DNA from 3 places in the Shewanella sp. 10N.286.51.B8 genome. Region 1 is predicted to be linked to each of the others. Evidence: predicted binding sites of a transcription regulator. Region 1 holds the regulator's gene; each other region holds the start of a gene.
What was found. The regulator LexA, encoded in region 1, represses DNA repair genes until DNA is damaged. The targets are predictions, from matches to a motif close to TACTGTATNNNNATACAGTA.
Positions count from the first base shown of each region.

Region 2: a site for LexA is predicted at 4,103-4,122, ahead of recN (DNA repair protein RecN). Genes of this name have one in related genera too.
Region 3: a site for LexA is predicted at 3,802-3,821, ahead of AB4160_RS06070 (LexA family transcriptional regulator). Genes of this name have one in related genera too.

Region 1 is NZ_JBFRKG010000035.1:11,767-18,981, reverse strand. Features, by position in the region: gene ctaD (cytochrome c oxidase subunit I) at 1-1,444, opposite strand, end outside; gene coxB (cytochrome c oxidase subunit II) at 1,454-3,070, opposite strand; gene AB4160_RS13675 (cell division inhibitor SulA) at 3,501-4,007, opposite strand; gene lexA (transcriptional repressor LexA) at 4,004-4,621, opposite strand; gene plsB (glycerol-3-phosphate 1-O-acyltransferase PlsB) at 5,001-7,215, shown strand, end outside.
Region 2 is NZ_JBFRKG010000007.1:224,167-231,381, forward strand. Features, by position in the region: gene ribE (6,7-dimethyl-8-ribityllumazine synthase) at 1-344, shown strand, start outside; gene nusB (transcription antitermination factor NusB) at 359-763, shown strand; gene thiL (thiamine-phosphate kinase) at 857-1,813, shown strand; gene AB4160_RS03765 (phosphatidylglycerophosphatase A) at 1,813-2,304, shown strand; gene recN (DNA repair protein RecN) at 2,414-4,072, opposite strand; gene AB4160_RS03775 (AEC family transporter) at 4,187-5,152, opposite strand; gene AB4160_RS03780 (YjaG family protein) at 5,478-6,092, opposite strand; gene barA (two-component sensor histidine kinase BarA) at 6,082-7,215, opposite strand, start outside.
Region 3 is NZ_JBFRKG010000010.1:93,677-100,891, reverse strand. Features, by position in the region: gene AB4160_RS06095 (DUF4937 domain-containing protein) at 1-546, opposite strand, end outside; gene AB4160_RS06090 (bile acid:sodium symporter family protein) at 582-1,553, opposite strand; gene AB4160_RS06085 (DUF6435 family protein) at 1,835-2,014, shown strand; gene AB4160_RS06080 (RecX family transcriptional regulator) at 2,049-2,861, opposite strand; gene AB4160_RS06075 (hypothetical protein) at 3,028-3,432, opposite strand; gene AB4160_RS06070 (LexA family transcriptional regulator) at 3,841-4,248, shown strand; gene AB4160_RS06065 (Y-family DNA polymerase) at 4,289-5,545, shown strand; gene AB4160_RS06060 (YgjV family protein) at 5,842-6,498, shown strand; gene AB4160_RS06055 (HlyD family secretion protein) at 6,637-7,215, opposite strand, start outside.

The DNA.
Region 1 (7,215 bases):
AGGCAAAACCACCAATAGAGACAATTTGGTTTACGTCAGCAAACTGAATTGCATAGTCTGGAATACGACGTGGCATGCCTGCTAAGCCTAAAAAGTGCATTGGGAAAAACAGTACATTCACTGAAATAACACTGCACCAGAAATGCCAACGACCTAATGTTTCGCTATACATGTATCCTGTCCATTTCGGTAGCCAGTAATATGCTGCAGCCATAATGGAAAATACTGCGCCAGTCACCAGTACATAATGAAAATGCGCTACCACAAAGTAAGTATCATGGTATTGGAAATCCGCTGGGGTGATCGCTAGCATCAAGCCAGAGAAGCCACCGATGGTGAATAAGATGATGAATGCAATGGCGAACAGCATCGGGGTTTCGAAGGTGATTGAGCCGCGCCACATAGTTGCAACCCAGTTAAACACTTTCACCCCAGTAGGCACTGCGATTAACATGGTGCAGTACATGAAGAATAGCTCTGCAAATACTGGCATCCCGGTGGTGAACATGTGATGCGCCCAAACTAGGAAGGACAAAATCGCAATACTTGAGGTGGCGTATACCATGGAGGCATAACCGAAAAGCTTTTTACGGCTAAAGGTGGGAATAATGGCCGAGATAATCCCGAATGAAGGTAAAATCATGATGTAGACTTCGGGGTGGCCAAAGAACCAGAAAATATGCTGGAACATCACAGGGTCGCCGCCGCCAGCAGCATCAAAGAAGCTGGTGGCAAAGTATTTATCAGTCAGTACCATGGTTACTACACCTGCCAATACCGGCATCACTGCTATTAGCAAGAAGGCGGTAATCAGCCAAGTCCAGACGAACAATGGCAGCTTCATCCAAGTCATACCCGGAGCACGCATATTAACAATGGTCACCACCACGTTAATAGCACCCATGATCGAGCTTATGCCCATAATGTGAACTGAGAACACAAATAATGCTGTGCTATCAGGGCTATAGGTTGTTGACAGTGGTGCATAGAAAGTCCAGCCAAAGTTGGGGCCTCCACCTTCCATAAATAGCGAGCTAAGTAGAATCGCAAACGCGAAAGGTAAAATCCAAAAGCTCCAGTTATTCATCCGCGGTAGTGCCATATCTGGCGCACCAATCATCATTGGAATGAGCCAGTTAGCTAAGCCGGTAAAGGCTGGCATGACTGCGCCAAATACCATAATCAAGCCATGGACTGTGGTCATTTGGTTAAAAAAGTTAGGTTCAACTAACTGTAAACCGGGTTGGAATAACTCAGCACGAATGACCATGGCCATTGCGCCGCCGGTTAAAAACATAATGAAACTAAACCACAGATACATTGAACCAATATCTTTATGGTTAGTGGTTAAAACCCAGCGCATAATGCCTTTTGGCGCCCCATGATGATGGTCATCATGGTGATCGTCGTGAGCGGCTGGTGAATCTTGTGTAATTGTGCTCATTTTAATCCCTTACTTTCCGTGACCAACAACATCAGCAGCCTGAACTGCATCGCCAGAGTTATTACCCCAGGCATTTCGCTCATAAGTCACCACTGCAGCAAGCTGTTGTGGCGTAAGTAGCGAGTTAAATGCTTGCATTGCCGTGCCAGGTTTACCATTGATGACAATATTAAGATGATCCGTCACTGGACCGACGATGAGTGGGCTGCCTACTAATGAAGGGAACGCGCCAGGTAAGCCAGTACCAGCAGCTTGGTGACATGCAGCGCAGCTAGTCATATAGACTTGCTCGCCCATGGTCATTAACTCATCCATCGTCAAGTCATCCAATACCACAGCTTTAACTTCTGCTGCTTGTGTTGCCGCTTCAGTCACAGCTTGTGTTGCAGTGTCTTCAAGTTGTTCAGCTGTAGGTAAGCTTGCTGGTAAAGTCACAGGCGTTGACGTGTCTGCGGTAGAAGTGCCTGCACTAGGAGCGTCTGCAGTGGTTGGTGTAGCGCTAGAATTTGTCCCATTGCCACTCACATCAGCCGCTTGCACGGTATCGCCAGAGTCATTACCCCAAGCATTACGCTCATAAGTGACTACTGCAGCAATTTCAGTTGCCGTTAGCTGCTTGGCAAACGCTTGCATCGCAGTGCCAGGCTTACCATTAACGACAATATCGATATGGCCAGACACTGGGCCTTTAATCATTGGACTGCCAATTAGGGAAGGGAAGACGCCAGGTAAACCAGCACCATTAGGTTGGTGGCAAGCCGCGCAGCGACCCATGTAGATTTGTTCGCCTTGGGCCATTAACTCGTCATAGCTAAGGGTTTGGCTCAGTGAGGCTTGTGCAGCGGCTTTAGCATCGACAGCAAATTGCTTTTGGTCGATTAGCCATTGGTCAAAGTCTGCTTCAGAAACGGCTTCAACAACAATAGGCATAAAGCCATGATCTTTACCGCATAGTTCGGCACATTGGCCTCGATAAGTACCTATTTTATCGATTTTAGTCCAAGCTTCATTGATGAAACCAGGATTTGCATCTTTTTTAACGGCAAATGCTGGTACCCACCAAGAGTGGATAACGTCATCCGAGGTCATTAAAAAACGTACTTTACGATTTATTGGTAAAACCAGCGGCTTATCGACCTCTAAAAGATAGGTGTCGGTTTTATCTGCGGTGCCAGTAATTTGGTCTGCTGGGGTAGATAATAAACTGAAAAACTCGACATCTTCATTGAAATAGCTGTAATGCCATTTCCATTGAGAGCCCGTCACTTTGACTGTCAGTTCAGCATCGCTGGGATCTTCCATAGCAATCAGCGTTTTTGTTGCTGGGATTGCCATGCCAATTAGGATTAGAAATGGCAATACTGTCCAAGCTATTTCAACCTTGGTACTGTCATGAAAGTCGGCTGCAACTGCACCCTTAGATTTTCTGTGATAGATCATGGAATAAATCATGATCCCAAAGACCACGACACCAATGGCGCAACAGATATACAAAATAATCATATGCAGGTCGTAAACCTGGCCACTGATCTCTGTTACACCTTGAGTCATGTTTAAGGGCATCTCTGCCGCTGTGAGTGGGGTTGCAAGCAACGCCACCATTAATCCGTACAACAATCGCTTCACAAGACTACTCCTCTGCTAATTGCGAATTGCAATTACAAAGAAAAGCCACACAGTAATACTCTGCTCTATGCAAACTTTTCATACCCGAAAAAGTTTGATCATTTCAAAGTACACGGTGGCTTTGAGCTTGAAAACTCAATTATGTTATTACGTTACGGTGCCACACTTGTACCTAATACTGAACTTATCAATTATATTTGACGCTTTACATTCAAGGCTTTCTATACCGCACGGTACCAGCTCAATCTTTTAATAGCGTTTGTATCTTTTTGACATTTATTCTCGGCAGTACGATAAATTGTTACTACCTTGTTAACTACATTACTTGGAGATTAAATATTGATCAAGATCACTTTATCATCTAATTTGCTGAAAAAAGTGCAAAAAAAAGCCCCTCAGCGTAGTGAAGGGCTTTTTTAGTCATATTTTACTAGTGAAACGAGGTAAGGTTTACCCGAGTCTGTACTGCTAAAGTTTGCGTTAATGGGTCGCCTTCAGGTAAGTGAGTATTTACATCTTCAATGATAAGCCCTTGGGCTAAGGCATTTTTGGCAACCAATTGAATGCGGCGATTGTCGCGGGCATCTAATGGTGGTGTCCAAGTAATTACTGCACTTGAAGTACCGTTAGTGAGCGCTTTTTCCATCGCCCACAGGGTTTCGACTTCATCTTTGGTGTGAACTAACAATACTCTGTCCATACGAACATTGGCATTAGCAAGAATTTGCTTATAACCGATATGCGGCGGATTAATCAGTACAATCCAAAGGCCTTGCTGACTTAAAATGGCTAACTGACTGCATAATTGAGTCAATTCAGTTAAGCCTTGGTTTTGGGTGCGCTTGGTTTCAATCCCTTGTTTAGTGGGTAAGGGATCAGATGCCATATCTACCCATAATCCAGGGTGACGCGGTGCATTGCCTATTAATGTGTTCATAACCAACCTCCATTACGAATAACGCCAACAGCAAGCCCTTCAATCGTTAGGTTTTGGCAACTTAAATCAACTTTAATCGGCTCATATTCTGCATTTTCAGCATGTAAATAAATAATATTGCCTTTCTTTTCAAATCTTTTCACGGTTACATCGTCTTCAAGACGTGCCACTACAACTTGACCATTGGTGGCAGTTTGCATTTTATGCACTGCTAATAAGTCGCCCTCTAAAATACCAATGTCTTTCATACTGTCGCCTCGAACGCGTAGTAAGAAATTAGCATTGGGCTTAAACATTTCTGGGTCAACTTGGAAATACTGTTCAACATGCTCTTGAGCAAGGATAGGTTCACCTGCAGCAACTTGGCCGATAAGTGGTAAGCCTGCTTCAACTTCCTCCTCCACCTGCACCATGCGGATCCCGCGAGAGGTACCAGGAATAATTTCAATACAGCCTTTTTTTGCCAGTGCTTTTAAGTGTTCTTCAGCGGCATTGGCGCTTTTGAAGCCTAATCGAGTTGCAATTTCTGCACGAGTTGGCGGCATACCTGTTTCGGCGATATTACATTTAATTAGCTCTAATATTTCAGCTTGGCGTGGCGTTAAAGGTCTCATATTGATTCCTGTTTTTTTATACAGTGACTGTCATTATATACAGTATCGGTGGTCGCGCAAGTATTAACCAAATTAATTTAACTATTATCATCTAATTCTTGTTGGCTATATATGGGGGCACGGTTAAGTATATGTAATTTAATTATTTAGTTAATGAAGGTAAGTCAGCTTTTTAAACCGATGAAATTGGCTATTTCTCACATCGTTTGTTTAAACAGTATATTTATACAGTAGTGTTGATTGAAAATAGGTTGGTTGTTATTCGGATATGGCTATTTTTTACTGAACAAATATTCTCTGTATAGACCCTTGTTAGTGAAACTGAACCATTATCTGGTATTCTATGGCCAATTAATTGATGTTGAATATGCGAACACTCATGTTAAAACCTGACTCAATCATAGCAAAATCATTACGTTGGATTCAAAAACTGATGGTGCACACGGTTGTTGTGCCTGAAGATCCCTTTGCCGATCTGAACTTAGACCCAGATAAACCAGTGGTCTATGTGATGAAGACAGAATCACTCAGTGATATTGCGGCATTAAATGAAGTGACCGCCAAATATGGCTTACCGAGCCCTTATGAGCGACTAGACGTTGATGGCTTAAATACCCCTAGAATTGTGTGTATTGAAGGTCGTAAGCCTCTATTTGGCAAGCGTTTAAGTGGCGAAAAATTTGTTGATAACTTCACCAGCTTATTAGCCTTACATAAAAAAAATGATCAACTTGATATTCAATTGGTGCCAGTGAGTCTGTATTGGGGACGTATCCCTGGTAAAGAAGATGACACCATGACCGCAGCCGTATTTGAGCGTGAAAACCCGACCTGGTTACGTAAATGGTTGATGATTTTGTTCTTAGGTCGCCATAGCTTTATTCAATTCTCAAATGCTATGTCGCTACGTTATATGGCTGATGAACACGGCACTGATGTCAGTATTGCGCATAAACTTATCCGTGTGGCGCGAGTGCACTTTAGACGCCAACGTAAAGTGATGACAGGCCCACAACTGCCAAATCGTCAGGCAATGTTCAACTCATTATTAAAGTCTGATGCCATTGCTCAAGCGATAAAAGAAGAAGCGCTTAATAAAAAAATTCCTGAAGACAAAGCCCGCGAAAAAGCTATTCAGTATTTAGATGAAATTGCAGCGGATTACTCAGACAGCTTAGTGCGTATTGCTGAGCGCTTTCTTACTTGGTTGTGGAATAAGTTATACAGCGGTATTAGCATTAAAAGCGCTGAAAAAGTGCGTAAGCTGCATCATGATGGTCATGAAATTGTCTATGTGCCTTGCCATCGTAGCCACATGGATTACCTACTGCTGTCGTATATTTTGTATTACCAAGGCATGGTGCCGCCGCATATTGCCGCCGGTATTAATTTAAACTTTTGGCCAGCAGGCCCTATGTTCCGCCGTGGTGGTGCTTTCTTTATTCGTCGTAGCTTTAACGGTAATAAACTTTATACCGCAGTGTTTCGTGAGTATTTAGATCAGTTATTTGCTAAAGGCTATTCGGTTGAATACTTCACCGAAGGTGGTCGTTCTCGTACCGGTCGTTTATTAGCGCCTAAGACCGGCATGTTAGCGATGACAGTTAACTGTGTACTGCGGGGCATTGAACGCCCAGTAACCTTAGTGCCAGTTTATCTTGGTTATGATCATGTGATGGAAGTGTCCACCTATCATAAAGAGTTAAGCGGTAAGAAAAAGCAAAAAGAATCAGTGTGGCAGGTCTTTGGTGCGCTGCGTAAATTAGGCAACTTTGGCCAAGGTTACGTTAACTTTGGCGAGCCAATCAATGTGCAGCAATTTTTAAATCAACAATCGCCAAATTGGCGTGAAGAAATTGCTCAAGATCCGGATCAAAAGCCATCATGGTTAACGCCAGCAGTAAATGTATTGGCCAATAAAGTGATGACTAACATCAATGGCGCCGCCGCAGCGAGTTCGGTGACATTAGCAAGTATGGCGCTGCTGGCTTCAGAGCAAAACGCCCTGCAGCGCAGTGAGCTTGAAACCCAGCTAGACCTCTACCTGAAAATCTTAAAGGATGTTCCTTATACTGAGTATGCGTCGGTGGCTGAGGGCTCAGCTCATGACCTAGTTGAGCAATGTTTGTCGCTGAATAAATTTACCTCAACCACAGATGCCATCGGCGAAATTATCGCAATTGAAGATAGCTCAGTGATTGCGATGAGCTATTATCGCAATAACATAATTCATCTAATGGCAGTGCCTTCATTAATCGCCAGTTGCTTGGTGCAATATGAAGAATTTAGCCGAGAAAAAATCCAGCAAATTGTTAATGATTTTTACCCATTATTGAAAGCTGAGCTGTTTATGGGCATTGAAGATTTAAGTGCCTATGTGGATCAAGTGCTTGATTTGTTTGTTGAACAAAAGCTAATTTCCGGTAGCGATCACTTTGAAGTCAATCAAAGTAATGTCACTCAGTTAATGTTATTGTCCGCCACGGTCAGTGAGACCCTACAGCGTTACGCGATTATCTTTAATTTACTGGCTTACAAACCAGAAATTGAGCGTTCTGATTTAGAAAGCGCCAGCCATTTATTGGCTCAGCGTT
Region 2 (7,215 bases), on a different contig from region 1:
ACGACAACATTACTGTTGTTCGTGTTCCTGGCGCTGTTGAATTACCACTTGCTGCACGTCGAATTGCTGCTAGTGGAAAGTTTGACGGTATTGTTGCACTTGGTGCAGTAATTCGTGGTGGTACTCCGCATTTTGATTTAGTTGCTGGTGAATGTAACAAGGGTCTTGCTCAAGTCGCTTTAGAGTATGATATCCCAGTTTCATTTGGCGTTTTAACCACTGATACCATCGAGCAAGCAATTGAACGCTCTGGTACTAAAGCTGGTAACAAGGGCACTGAAGCTGCACTTGGTTTACTAGAAATGGTTAACGTTCTGCAAGAATTAGAACAACAGTTAGTATAGTAGTAGGAAAAGTAATGAAGCCTTCAGAGCGCCGCAAGGCACGCCGTTTAGCTGTTCAAGCTATTTATTCATGGCAGTTAAGCAAGAACAATGTTGCTGATGTTGAACATGAATTTTTAACTGAACAAAACATTAACGGTGTTGATGTAGCTTATTTTCGTGAATTGCTATCAGGTGTAGCCACGAAAGCAACTCAACTTGATGATCTGCTAAAGCCTCATTTAGATCGTGATATTGAAGATGTATCACCCGTTGAGAAAGCCATTGTGCGTTTAGCAGCTTATGAATTAACTTATCGTAAAGATGTGCCATATAAAGTGGCCATTAACGAAGGTATCGAATTAGCGAAAGCGTTTGGTGCTGACGATAGTCATAAGTTTGTCAATGGTATGCTAGATAAGCTTGTTACTCGTAAGTAATGAATGAAAACGGTATCTTCGGATACCGTTTTTGTATGTAACGCTTTTTTCTACAAAATAATAGGTGGGCGGTTATCCGCACCAGATTATATCGTGAAAGAATTCCAACTTATCGAACAATTTTTCCGTGATAAAGGTCAGCAACGTCGAGATGTGCATTTAGGCATTGGCGATGACTGTGCATTAGTCCAACCGGCGGAAAACACATCTATTGCCATATCTTGCGACACCCTAGTCGAGAATGTCCATTTTTTACCGACAATGCCAGCTTATGAGCTTGGCTATAAATCTGTAGCGGTAAATTTATCCGATCTTGCTGCCATGGGCGCAGATCCGGCGTGGATGACGTTAGCGCTAACCTTGCCAGATGTTGATAATGAGTGGTTAGCGCAATTTAGCCAAGGGCTATTTGAAGCGGCTGAATATTACAGTGTTAGTCTGATCGGTGGTGATACCACCCGCGGGCCTCGCTGCATCAATATTACTATTCATGGTCAAGTGCCAACCGGTAAAGCATTAACCCGTAGTGGCGCGAAAGTTGGTGACTGGGTGTATGTTACTGGCACTTTGGGTGACTCTGCCCTTGGGCTTGATATCCTGTTGGGCAAAAAAGAAGTCGCACATCAACATAAAGAATTTTTAATTAACCGTCACTATCATCCAACGCCTAGAATACTAGCGGGTCAAGCGCTACGCTCTTTAGCAACCAGTGCCATTGATTTATCTGACGGTTTATTTTCTGATATTCAGCACGTTTTAAAGGCATCTAATGTGGGTGCGATTATTGATGTGAATGAATTACCGCTATCGGAATCATTACAAGCATCATTGAGCCCTAATGAAGCAACTAGTTATGCGTTAACTGGTGGCGAAGATTATGAGTTGATGTTTACTGTACCAGAATCTCAACGTGGCGCTTTGGATATTGCACTGATCCACGCTGGGGTTAAATTTATTAAAGTAGGTCAAATTTGTGCCGGCGAAAAGTTACGCTTAGTGGCTGATGGCAAACCTTTTGAGCTAGAAAAAAATAGTTTTGAGCATTTCTAATGAAGTTTATTTCAACCGATCCAGCCGTTAAGAAATTAACCTTAACAAACCCTGTACACTTTTTAGCATTAGGTTTTGGCAGTGGTTTAGCCGCCAAAGCCCCGGGCACCTTTGGTACCCTTGCCGCAGTGCCGATTGTGTACTTGATGAGCTTTTTAAGCCTATCGGCTTTTATTTTTATCACGCTAATTAGCTGCCTTGTTGGTATTTATATTTGTGATAAAGCCGCTAAAGATATGGGCGTTCATGATCATGGCGCAATTGTGTGGGATGAAGTCGCAGGCTTAATGATCACCATGATTGCCGCCCCTGCTGGGGTAATTTGGTTAGTGGTTGGTTTTGCGTTATTTCGTTTTTTCGATATTTTAAAACCGTGGCCAATTCGTTGGCTCGACGCTAAAGTGCATGGCGGTTTTGGGATCATGATTGATGATGTATTAGCGGGGATTTTCTCGTTAATTTGTTTACAGTTGTTGGCTTATTATATTTAACCAATGATACTTTAATCTCTTTAAAGCTAATCCCATTAAACGTTAAGCCCACTTCATAGTGGGCTTTTTAATGGGCGATGATTAATGGATGATGCTTAAAGCTGCAAGATTATTGCAATAGCTCTCTAGCATTCGCTAAGGTATTTTCAGTTATCACATCACCCGCGAGTAGTCTTGCTAGCTCATTGACTCGCTCTTGTTTATCCAATGACTTCATATTCGTCTCAGTGCCGCCACTTTTGGTGAATTTATTCACTAGCATATGTTGGTGACCATTACCTGCAACTTGCGGTAAATGCGTCACACAGAGCACCTGAGTTGATTGACCTAAGCTGCGTAGCATTCTTCCCACAACTGCTGCAGTAGGTCCTGAAATACCTACATCCACTTCATCGAATATCAAGGTTGGTGTTGATACCTTTTTAGCGGTGATAACCTGAATACCAAGCCCAATACGTGACAATTCGCCACCAGAAGCTACTTTGGCAATGGGCTGCATCGGTTGACCGGGGTTGGTGGTAACCAAGAATTCAACTTGATCACAACCAGAAACTGATTGTAGTTCTGGGTTAAAATTCACCTCAATGCAGAATCTGCCTTTGGGCATATTTAACTCTTGAATCGATTGGGTGACTAACTTATTAAGCTCTTTAGCATAGCGGTTACGGCTATGGCTGAGTTTTTGGGCGCTAATTACGTAAGCTTTTTTGCTTTCATCTACTTGCTGCTGAATTTCATCAAGCCTTGTGGCATCGTTATTAAGCTCGCTAAGTTCAGCTTTTAAAGCTTGGTGATGCTCAAACAGTTGCTCAGAGCTCACATGGTGTTTTCTTGATAATTGCATCGCCTTTGAAATGCGCTGCTCAAGGTAAGCAAAGTGTTCAGGATCGAGTTCTATTCGGCTTAAATAGTCCTGAACTTCGCTGCTGCTTTCCTGCACTTGAATTAACGCTTCATTGAGCATTTGAGCAATATTACTTAGTTGTGGGTCAAACTCAGTTAGGTTCTCAGCTAAGCCCACGACCCGATTAAGTAAAGATTCAATATTGGCTTCATCGTCATCACACAGTAATTGCAGGCTGGATTGGCAGGTATCAATTAACTCTGTGCCGTTAGCAAGGCGTTTATGCTCTTGCTCAATCTCAATAAATTCACCGGCTTTAAGATCAAACTCATCAAGCTCTTCAACTTGATATTGCACTAGCTGTTTTCTGGCTATACGCTCTTGCTGATTTTGTTGTAATTGTTTCAGTTCATTTTCGATTAACTTACAGCGTTGATAGCTTTTGCTTACCCCGTCAAGCAATAATTTATGGTTGGCGTAGCTATCAAGAAGGGTCAGTTGATGCTCGCTTTTTAACATTGCATGATGCGCGTGTTGGCCGTGAATACCGACAAATAATTGCCCTAGAGATTTAAGCTGGGCTAACGGAACTGGATTACCATTTATATAGGCACGTGAGCGGCCATCGGCATTAATTGTTCTTCTTAAGATACATTCGTCTTCGACATCAAGGTCATTGTCCTCTAGCCAGCGCTTAGCAAATGGCACATCATCTAAGCTAAAGCGGGCACTCACTTCGGCTTTGGTTGCACCTGGTCTAACGCTATTGGCATCTGAGCGATTACCAAGGCATAAGCCCAGGGCATCAATAGCAATGGATTTACCAGCACCGGTCTCACCAGTAATGCTGGTCATGCCAGCTTTAAAGTCGAGTTCTAGAAAACGTACAATTGCGAAATTATTAATGCTTAATTGGCACAGCATAATCAATCCTTGTGTGAATAACCATCAAACCACTGTATCTGCATACAGTTTACACTGTTTTTATATACAGTAAAGTGCTGTATAAAAAAATGGTGCTGATTTTTTATACGAGGATTAAACCAAGGCGCTTAAGATTTTTTCAATAATGGGCAAACTAATAAAGGTGGCTGTAGTGCTGATCAATATGCACTTGGCACTTGATAAGGCATAGATTTGGTAACGCTGTGCCAGTAAGTAAACACTTGCTGCTGTCGGCAGTGCCGCCAGAATGACGCCCATAAAAACTAGCTCAGACTCCACCTTAAAATAGCTTAATAAAACATAGGCAAGTAACGGCTGGACAATGAGTTTTAAACTATTCAGCAAGCTCATTTCAAGGGCGATATTATGTTTTTTAGGCCCAGCTTTTGCGCCGCGATGCATGGCTTTAGCTAACACCATGCCAATGGCAAATAAGGCGCAGGGGCTAGAGGTGTTTCCGATTAACCGAAACATCATGCTGATACTGTCAGGTAGGTTTATTTTGAGCGCTGATACCAATACCCCTAGGGCGCAACCAATAACGATGGGGTTGGTGATTAATGCGTTGAGCATAATCATAATAGGATGACGTTGTTGGGTTTTATTCACCGCAAGTTCCATGCTCACCAGTGCAAATGCGAACATGATAATGGACAGTAGACTGGCAATGGCTGCGGTGGCGATGGCTTGATTGTTATCAGGATACAAGCTCATCATTAAAGGGATCCCAATAAAGGCGGTATTACCAAAACTGGTGTTTAGGCCTCTAATTGCAGCTAGCGCGGGCTGTTTATTGTCTGCAAGGGTTGAGATGATCACTGTAATACAATATGTGCCCGCCATAGCGAGGCCAAAGGCGAATATAAATCCCCATTGCAGAATATCGTTAATGTCAGTTTCGGCCAGTGCAATAAATAAAATAGCAGGGAAGGCGATATAGTAGACGTATTTATTTAGCGCCGAGTCACTATCTTGGGGGAGTAATTTAAGTTTCTGGACACTAAAGCCAATAACCATGATGCCAAAAACAGCGATAAGTGGGGTTAGGATACTAGGCAAGCTTGATTCCTTTTTAGGGCCTTGAATGACATATCAATAATGTGGGCGTTGGATATCTTACTTTAATGGCGCCAATAAGATATTAGATAAAGGTAAGGTATGAGATGAATCTAAGCTATTCAAATAAGTTAAGTTTTTAAATTAAACTAAGATAAGAAAAACTGCATAGATCTGATACGACAAGGAGGATGTAAATGTTGCCCATCAGGTTGGCATTAGAGTATAAAGCTATCTGTTAGCGGTATCTTTAATAAGGGCATGATGACAGGCCCTTATTAAAGAGTGCTATTGCTACTTAAAGAGTGCTATTGCTACTTTAAAAGTATCATTGCTGCAGACTGATGCCGATATTAGACACGCCAGCATCAATGATTTCTTTGCGTAATTCCTTAATGAATTCAGGTGTGATTTTTGTTGTTTCTTCAATCACATCTAATAACATTCCTTGTAAGTGCTTCTCTTCTTGCATTACAGGATGGTTAAATACGAACTCTTCTACAACATCTTCATTCATGACGTCTTCAAGTTCTTCAATGCTAATGGCTTCAATATAGTTGGCCACTGTACTTGATGATAATTTACTGACGTTGGTAATATCTTCTTCGATTTTAGCTTGTATGCCACCGAGTAAAGTCGATAACGCTACAGCAGCATCCATTGCAGGATAAACACCGTAGGCTTCAAAATCTGCAGGCTCAGGGGTATTTTCATCTAAACGCTGTAAGTGAATATCGTAATTAAACTTAAGCTTTTTATCGTATTGTGATTGCCAAAGTAAATCCAATACTGTGCTTAATACTTTAGGCTCGCCAAACTCACACACTTCGGAGAAAAGGGCGTAATTGGGCAGCATGCGCTGACATAGCGCGGTCGCAAAAAGTTGCTTTTGAGGTAATGACAGCGCTTTTAAACGCTTAAAAAAACCGGGTTTATTGCTCATAGGGAACATCCGCTGATAACTGTGATATCACTTGATTTGCTGCTGATTCTACCTTAGTTAGCTCGTCAAGTAACTCAAGTATTTCAGGTTCTAAGTCTTCGATGTTGGTTTTGTGCTTTAACGCAGACTCTAATTCTTGGCAAAGTTTTTGGGTGTTGGGCACCCCACAATAACAACTCGCTCCATGAAGTTTATGCACGGTTTGCAGCATAAGCGAACTATTGCTGCTTTTTAATGCCGTTTCTATGTCGCTGACACTTTCAGGCAGTGAGTCCACCAACATTTGCAGCATCTCTAATGCTAAATCCGGTTTTTGATTGGTTTGTGCTAAGCACAGCTCCCAATTAAGGGTATGCATATCAAAGTGGGTAAATTTAGGTTTATTTATCCAGCGATCAATCACCCCTTTTAATGCCGCTTCATCAATGGGTTTTGGCAGATAACCGTCCATGCCGCTACCTAAAATTAATTCTCGCTCTTCAGCGATAGCGTGGGCTGTTACCGCAATAATAGGTGTATTGCGGTTAAGTGAGTCTTGGCGGATAAGTTTGGTTGCTGTAACCCCATCAGTGCCGGGCATTTGAATGTCCATAAAGATAACATCGAAGGCTTGTTTTTGGGCATAGCTCACGGCTTCATCACCGTTATTGACAGAGATGACATTAACCACCAACTCTTTCAGTAGGGTATCGATTAGCTTTAAGTTAGCAAGGTTGTCATCAACAGCAAGTACGCTCAAATTCTTGCGCTCATACACAGTCGCGGGTAGTGACTCGGTTAATAGCGCTGTTTGAGTGGGTGGATGAATTAAGTGGTTAGCCAACTCGTAGTCACTCACTGGCATACTGAGTAAAATATCGCTATTAGGCCTCAATGCTTGGTTTAATATTTTTTGCTGCTCGATGCAATCATGAAGCAAGACTAAACATGAGGTCTTTTCCCTCGCCATGCTTAAACAGCTTAATAACTGCTCTTTATCACTAAAGCCATGGCAGTTAAGCAGAATATAATCGTAATGCACTTTGCTTGATGAAAGCGTTGACTCTAAATGGCTAATTTGGCCAACAGTGGTTAAATGTAGCCCCCACGCTTCAAAGCGGCGATTGAGCATATCGCGGCTTAG
Region 3 (7,215 bases), on a different contig from region 1:
AACTTTTACTTCTACGTTTGTATCTTCTTGGGCACTAGCTTGTGACTTAAGTGAGCGACTAAGCCTTAAAAGCTGGCAATCAATCAACCCCTTTGATGAGTAGTTGTCAAAGTAAAGTTGCTGCAGTTGCGCCATTTGCGCTAAATCAGCCACATAATGACTAATGCTGATAATCTCTGAGTTGAGGTGAGCCACAACTAAGTTTGACGATGTTGGCAACATTTCAAAATACTTAACCTGGCAGGTTTGGTAGGTTTTACCCTGATGATTAGTGGTAAATATTTGATCGTGCGTAGTTTGCATGAAGGCAGTAACATCTTCAACTGACTGCCAAAACCCGAAAACCACGGCGGTATTTATGTTTTTATCATGCAACGGTGCAGCATAATTTTGCAAAGGTAGTTTATTTAAATCAGCGCGCCAGCCACCCGCTTGTGCTAAAAATCCGCTACAATTTTCTAATTGCTGCCAAGCACATTGGCTTGCTGTAAAAGCGGCAACATTATCATCATCTACAGTGCAGCTAATTAGTTTTAAAATTGTCATTACCCATCCTTATGCATTGAATTTAATCAGTTACATTATTTTGCTAATCGCTTTGCATAGCGATTAGCTAACAGTGCACAATAAAAAATCTGTATTGGGTGATACAGCATGATGGGTAACAAAATCATTCCCAATGCGGGATCAGATCCAAAAATAACCTGCGCCATCGGTACACCAGCTGCCAAGGTTTTTTTAGTGCCGCAAAACACCGCGGCGATTTCATCTTCCTTATTAAATTGACATCGCTTAGCGCCCCATTGGATCCCATGCACCATAAACAACAGCACTAGGGTACAAATGGCAATACAATACAGCAGTAACCAAGCTGAAAATTCACTCCAAATACCATTAATAACCGAATCACAAAAGGCATTGTAAACAATCAAGATGATGACGATTTTGTCTACTTTGTTTATCACGGATTTATGTTTCTCTATAAAGCGCAGTAATAACGGCCTTAAAAGCTGGCCAACAATCATTGGAATTAATAATAGTTTGGCGATAGAAAACACCGAATCCATCAGGTTTAATTCAGCGCCATCGAGATTCATAAACAGCTGAATAAATAATGGCGTTATAAAAACGCCTATAATACTTGAAAGCGATGCATTGAAAATTGCCGCAGGTATGTTGCCTTTGGCTACGCTTGTCATTGCTACTGAAGAAGATATGGTACTTGGCAATACGAATAAATAGCAAAAACCAAACGCTAGCGCTGCAGGCATAAAGGCTAAAAGTGAATCCCCAAAAAGTAGCCACAGGATCGGGTAAGCAATAAAAGTGGCCGATTGAATATAAAGGTGTAGTCGCCAGTTAGTAACGCCCGCTTTTATTGCCTTAGGTGACAGGTTAAGCCCATGTAAAAAAAACACCATGGCAATACCAATAGCCGTTACTTGATCAAGCTGTAATATCCCGCCAGACTTGCCCACATCAGCTGACACCATAGCCAATGCAATCGCTGCAACCATAGCGACTAAAAACCATTCTTGTTTTAATTTACTCATTATATTCATATCAAAAAATTTAACCTTAACAACTTAAAAACGTAAACTTATTAAAAAATCTCTTTACTGCAATGATTCTTAGGTTGAATTTTTTTCACGACTTTTTGATGTGCCGAATAAAAAGCGAACCTAGGGGCTCAAACACTGTTAGCAAGCATGACCAACAGCAATTTAATTTAACAGCCAATATATAAACTTACGACCATTAAAATTGCACTTTTATAAACTATTTCCTCGTTGAGGCGTATAACTATGCATCTTCTTTCTAACAGGATTCACCTATGTTTGGCATATTCAAACGAGATCCCATTAAAAACTTACGCAAGCAATATGATTTAACGCAAGAACAAGCCATGCAGGCACAAAGAAAGGGGGATATAAAAAGTTACGCTAGCCTTTCCTCTGCAGCAGAGAGTATTTGGCAACAGATTGAATTAGCACAACGACAAGCTAGTAAGTAGCTTTAAAACTCCAAATAGTTTAAATAGACAGAAGCTATGCATCATCATCTAAAGTCATGGCCTCTTTTATTTCATCACTATCAAAGCCTTTTCGAGATAAGTAAGCATAGGCTTTGGACTTTTCTTTATAGTCGGATAAATCATAACGCTTTTTAGCCAGCTGACTTTTACAACTGAGATAAAAGTCTAACTCTTCTGTTAGGCTTAGTTGGTATATCAGCTCTTCGAAATCACTGACATCAAGAAGCCGCTGTTTTAATTCTTGCAAGATCAGCGTTTTGCCTTTGCCTTTATTATACAACTTGATAATTTCAGACTTCAGGTCAGCCTTGTCTGCTTTTATGGCTAATTTACTGCGCAGGGTGTCAACTTGAGGGTGTTGTGATAGTGCGTAATCAATTTCAGCGCGAGAAAACCCTTTGGTGGTCATCTGTGAATAAACTTTTTCTTTATTAGTGCCATGAAAGTGTTCAAATTTGTTTTGCAATCGCGCTGTCGCCATTTCAAATGAATCGACATTTTGCTCATGCATGACTTGTTCAATTGCGGTATCAATTTCAGCAACTGATACGCCTCTTAATTGTAATTTACGTTTGATAGCGCCTTTACCCGTCTCATGACTAAAGGCCAGTTCGCAATAGCGAACGGCAAAATCAAAATCTTTTTTCAAATAGCCACTTTCAATGAGTCTAGCGAGAACAGTGTCAATCCATTGCTGGTTATCGGTTTTACGCTCAAGCTTGGTGCGAATTTCATTGATAGTAAAATCTTGCTGACCAAGGTGCCAATAGGCACTGTTGAAAACATTCTCGATTGTTTTGGCTTGACGAAGTGGCTTACTTTGCATAAAAAATTTTAATTGATTAGAAATGACAAAGGCAGTTTAGCAGACCACTACTCTGTTCAGAACTAGAAGTTCCTGCCACGGTAAAATGTCTGCTTTATTCGTGGTAAATATTAATCGCTTTATGAATATTAACTATGCCCGTACATCTTAATTGTGACCGTACATCTTAATTATTTGCGTAGTGGACACAATCATTCTTTTTAGCCGTTTGTTGCAGCAGTTGTTTTAACTCTGTTTTTCCACCGCTTTTAGTATCATTGATTTGTTGTTCAATGGTTTGTGTTTGCATGACAATTTTTTCAATCGCTGTTTGTCTTGCGCCCTCTTCTGACTGGCCTGATAACACGAGTTGTTCAACAAGATCTGAATAGCGTTCGTAGACTACTCCTTTATAATAATCGGCCTGTGAAGTCATCGGAGTGTGGGCATATACAATTGAGCAGCTTAAAGCACTATTGATTTGCGTGAATGAATCCTGAATTTGAATGACAACGGGCTTTTGAGTCGATGGGCTAGCGCTCGCGTCAAAAGATAATATTGCTAACATTGAAATGATAAATACTTTTTTCATTATGTTTACTCCCGTTGATGAACAACTGAATTCTGATACTGATAATAAGCTTTAAACTTGCCTCTATTTTACCTACGTAAGCTAAACGTAAGCTGAACAAACAATTAACTTTTAACGTTTTTCCTTAAAGAATGCTTATTAGGTTATTTTCGGCTAATGGTTCGACAGCAGCTCGATAATAGTCGCCACTCAATCTTAAACACTCACGCTTACCTTGCTCATAATTTAGTACTTAGCAATGCTGTTTAGTTCAGCTCACTCAGCAAAGCATTCCCTCAATGACCCATAGCAGATTAAATAACCAACAATTCGCACACTTATTCGACAACCTTACGGAATTTATTGCCAATTTTACGGGGACAGCTATAATACTGTATAAACATACAGTACTGTTGAGTGTCGATTGTTATGAAGGTTATTCCTATTTTTGCTTGTGCCGGTATTACTGGTTTTGAAAGTCCTGCTGCTGAATATCGGCAACTGCCATTAAGTTTAGATGAGCTATTGATTGAACATCCCAGTGCCACTTTTATTGGCCAAGCTAGCGGCGACTCTATGGAGAAAATCGGCATTTTTGATAAGGATATTCTCATTGTGGATCGCCATGTCAGTGTCGAAAACCATGATGTGATAGTGGCAAACTATAACGGCAACTTTGTCTGTAAGCTCATTGATATCAAGCGGCGATTATTATTATCGGCAAATGATCTTCACCAGAGTGTCACGATACAAGAGTATGACAACTTCAGTGTTGAAGGCGTGGTGATCCGTTCAATCCGTTGTCATCGCCAAAGCCCTATATTAGTTAATAACTAATGTTAGCGGATTAAACTAACGACTAACGGACAGTTAAATTATGTATGCACTCGTTGATGCCAACTCTTTTTATTGCAGCGCCGAGCAAGTGTTTCGCCCAGAGTGGCGTGGCCGTCCTATCGTGGTGCTGTCCAATAACGATGGTTGCATTGTGGCGGCTAACCGCCAGGCAAAAGCATTAGGAGTGGGTAAATTTGGTCCTTACTTTGAAGTGCGCGATTTTTGTGAAAAAGCAGGCGTGATTGCGCTTTCCTCCAATTATGAGCTTTATGCCTCTTTGTCTCACTCTATGATGGAAGTGATTGGCCGCTTTGCACCTGAGCAACATATTTACTCTATTGATGAGTCATTTCTGTCATTTAAACATTGTTACCCTGCGATCCCGTGTTTATTAAGCCATGCCGCTATGATCCGCCGCGCGGTATGGAAAGAAACCCGTTTACCTGTGTGTGTCGGTATTGCTGCCACCTTAACCCTTGCCAAAGTGGCCAATCATGCCGCTAAAAAGCTCCAGGGCTATAACGGGGTATGTTATATCCAATCCATTGAGCAAAGAAATGCCATTTTAGCGACAATGAAAGTCACCGATGTGTGGGGGATCGGTTCGCGGATCGGTAACAAATTACATGCCATGGGGATCACCACCGCACTGGATCTGGCTAAATTACAACCAGGCATTGCTCGTAGCCAATTTAGTATTGAAATCGAGCGTACAGTCAGAGAGCTCAATGGCGAGGCTTGTAAAGGCTGGGATAGCGCCAGAGCAGATAAACAGCAGATCTTTTCAACTCGTAGTGTCGGTGAACGTATTAGCGATATAGACTCATTATTACAGGCGCTCAGTAAGCATGCTGGTATCGCGGCAGCCAAAGCCAGAAAGCAAGGCTCTGTGGCTAGCACCATACTGATCTTTGCCAGTAACTCCCCTTATGATGAACAGCCTAATGGCTTTAAATATCATTACCGCTGTGCATATCCAACTAATGACAACCGTGAAATCATCAGTTACGCAGCAGAAATTGCCCGTAAGCTTTATAACCCCAATACTCGCTACTATAAAATCGGGATTGGATTGTTAGATTTATCACCGGTCAAACATTTGCAAACAGACTTGTTTGCCCCAGTAAAAGATCCTGCCTTGATGCAGGTTTTTGATAAGTTAAATCAACGCTACGGTAGTGATGCAATATTTGTCGCCGCCCAAGGTATTGGAGGTAAATGGCATATGCGCCGTGAGCTATTAACCCCGCAATACACCAGCTGTTGGCAAGATATTCCGCAAATCCACTGTGGCTAAATTGGTGATAAATTGATTTGCGTGTGCTGGTTTTTATTCTGACTTGGTTCAGGTTTAGTTGTGGCTTTAAATTAGCGTAAAATGGACAACTAATATCAAACCCAAACAGTACATTAATCGATCTTAAGCTCAACAAAAATACAACTTAGCCAACTCTAGCTGTTCAAAAAACACTCTCCAGTTCACAGTTTTATATCTAATCACATGAGCGAGGCTATTATGCGATTTTAGCCATTGTGTTATTGCTGAAAAAAACGACAATACGCATCCTTAATTTTCTTGGATTGTGCTTGCCTGTGTTAGATTTTTCCGCATTTGATTTTCAGTTTATTGCCGAACCCCTATTTTACTTTCAGCTTATTGGCTTTGTCTCAATGGCCATTGGCTGGTGGGCAAATAGCCAACAACAAGACTGCAAATTTATTCATGGCAATATGATAGCGTCAGTACTTACCGCAATCCATTTAGGCTTATTAGGCAGCTTTCTCGGCATGGCCAACCAACTAGTTAATGTTATTCGCTTTCGTTTATGTCAAAGTTTGAATAGCAATAACCAGCAAAATCTTGCATCGACTGCCTGGTTAACATCACCTTTAGCCATGTCACTCAGCTTTAGTATTATTGCCATGACGCAGGGTTTTCTATGGGCTGAGCATTGGAGTGAATGGTGCGCGGTTATCGCTGCAGTCGTAATGAGCTTTAGTTTATTCTTCTTAGCGGGCAGTCAACTAAGGTTAGCTATGGTTGCCAGTAATGGATTAAACCTGATGCTTTCAATATATTTGATGTCATGGTCAGGAATACTCTACCAAGTAATGACAATAGCAATATTGGCACTAGGGCTTATGCGCGAATTTAGCGACTACTATAACGACCAGCTCAACCAAAACTTTGAGCAAAATAGTGCCCTTGAAAGCTGTAATGAAACACAAGTGGCATTGTCTAAAGGTTAAAGTAATTAGCTTGAATCAATTCAGTTAGGATGAGTAAACCCTGTGGTAATAAGCAATTAAGAGCGAGTCATATTACTCACTCTGCTAATGCTAATACCAATGACTCGCAACGAAAGCACATTCACTAGAACGCATTCACTAAAGCGCATTAAGGTACGACTTTAACGCTTTAAGCCTAACAGTCGCCGCGCCAATGATATCCATAAAGCCCAATGCTGGATGGGGTTTCTCAGCAGAAATCCAAGCTGAGCCGGTTGCCCCAATCGGTAATGAATAACCTTCAGGTTCTTCAAACTCAATAACGACTGTACGACCATGAGAGCCGCCATTGTTACCCACATGCTGGCGCACATGTTGACTGCCACTCATGGGGTTAATCATGGCTTCGCCCGTACCTGAAGTAATGCTGTGCACTCTGCCTCTAAAGATTTCTCCCGGATAAGCATCCACATAGAACTCGGCAAACTGCCCAGGTTTTATATAGCGATATGATTGATCGGCGATGCGCATTTCTAAAAATTTCTTACTGGTATCAAACAAGTGCATATTACCCAAGCGGGTGCCTTCAGTTACATTGGTAATGGCAAGCTGCCCATCATATTGAGCCCGTATTTCACGACGTGAATCTGTCCATTTAGCCGATTCAATATCAGCCTCAATAGCTTGCATTTGCGCTGTTTGCGCGCCCAACTGGGCAATATTGGCAGCCACTTGGGC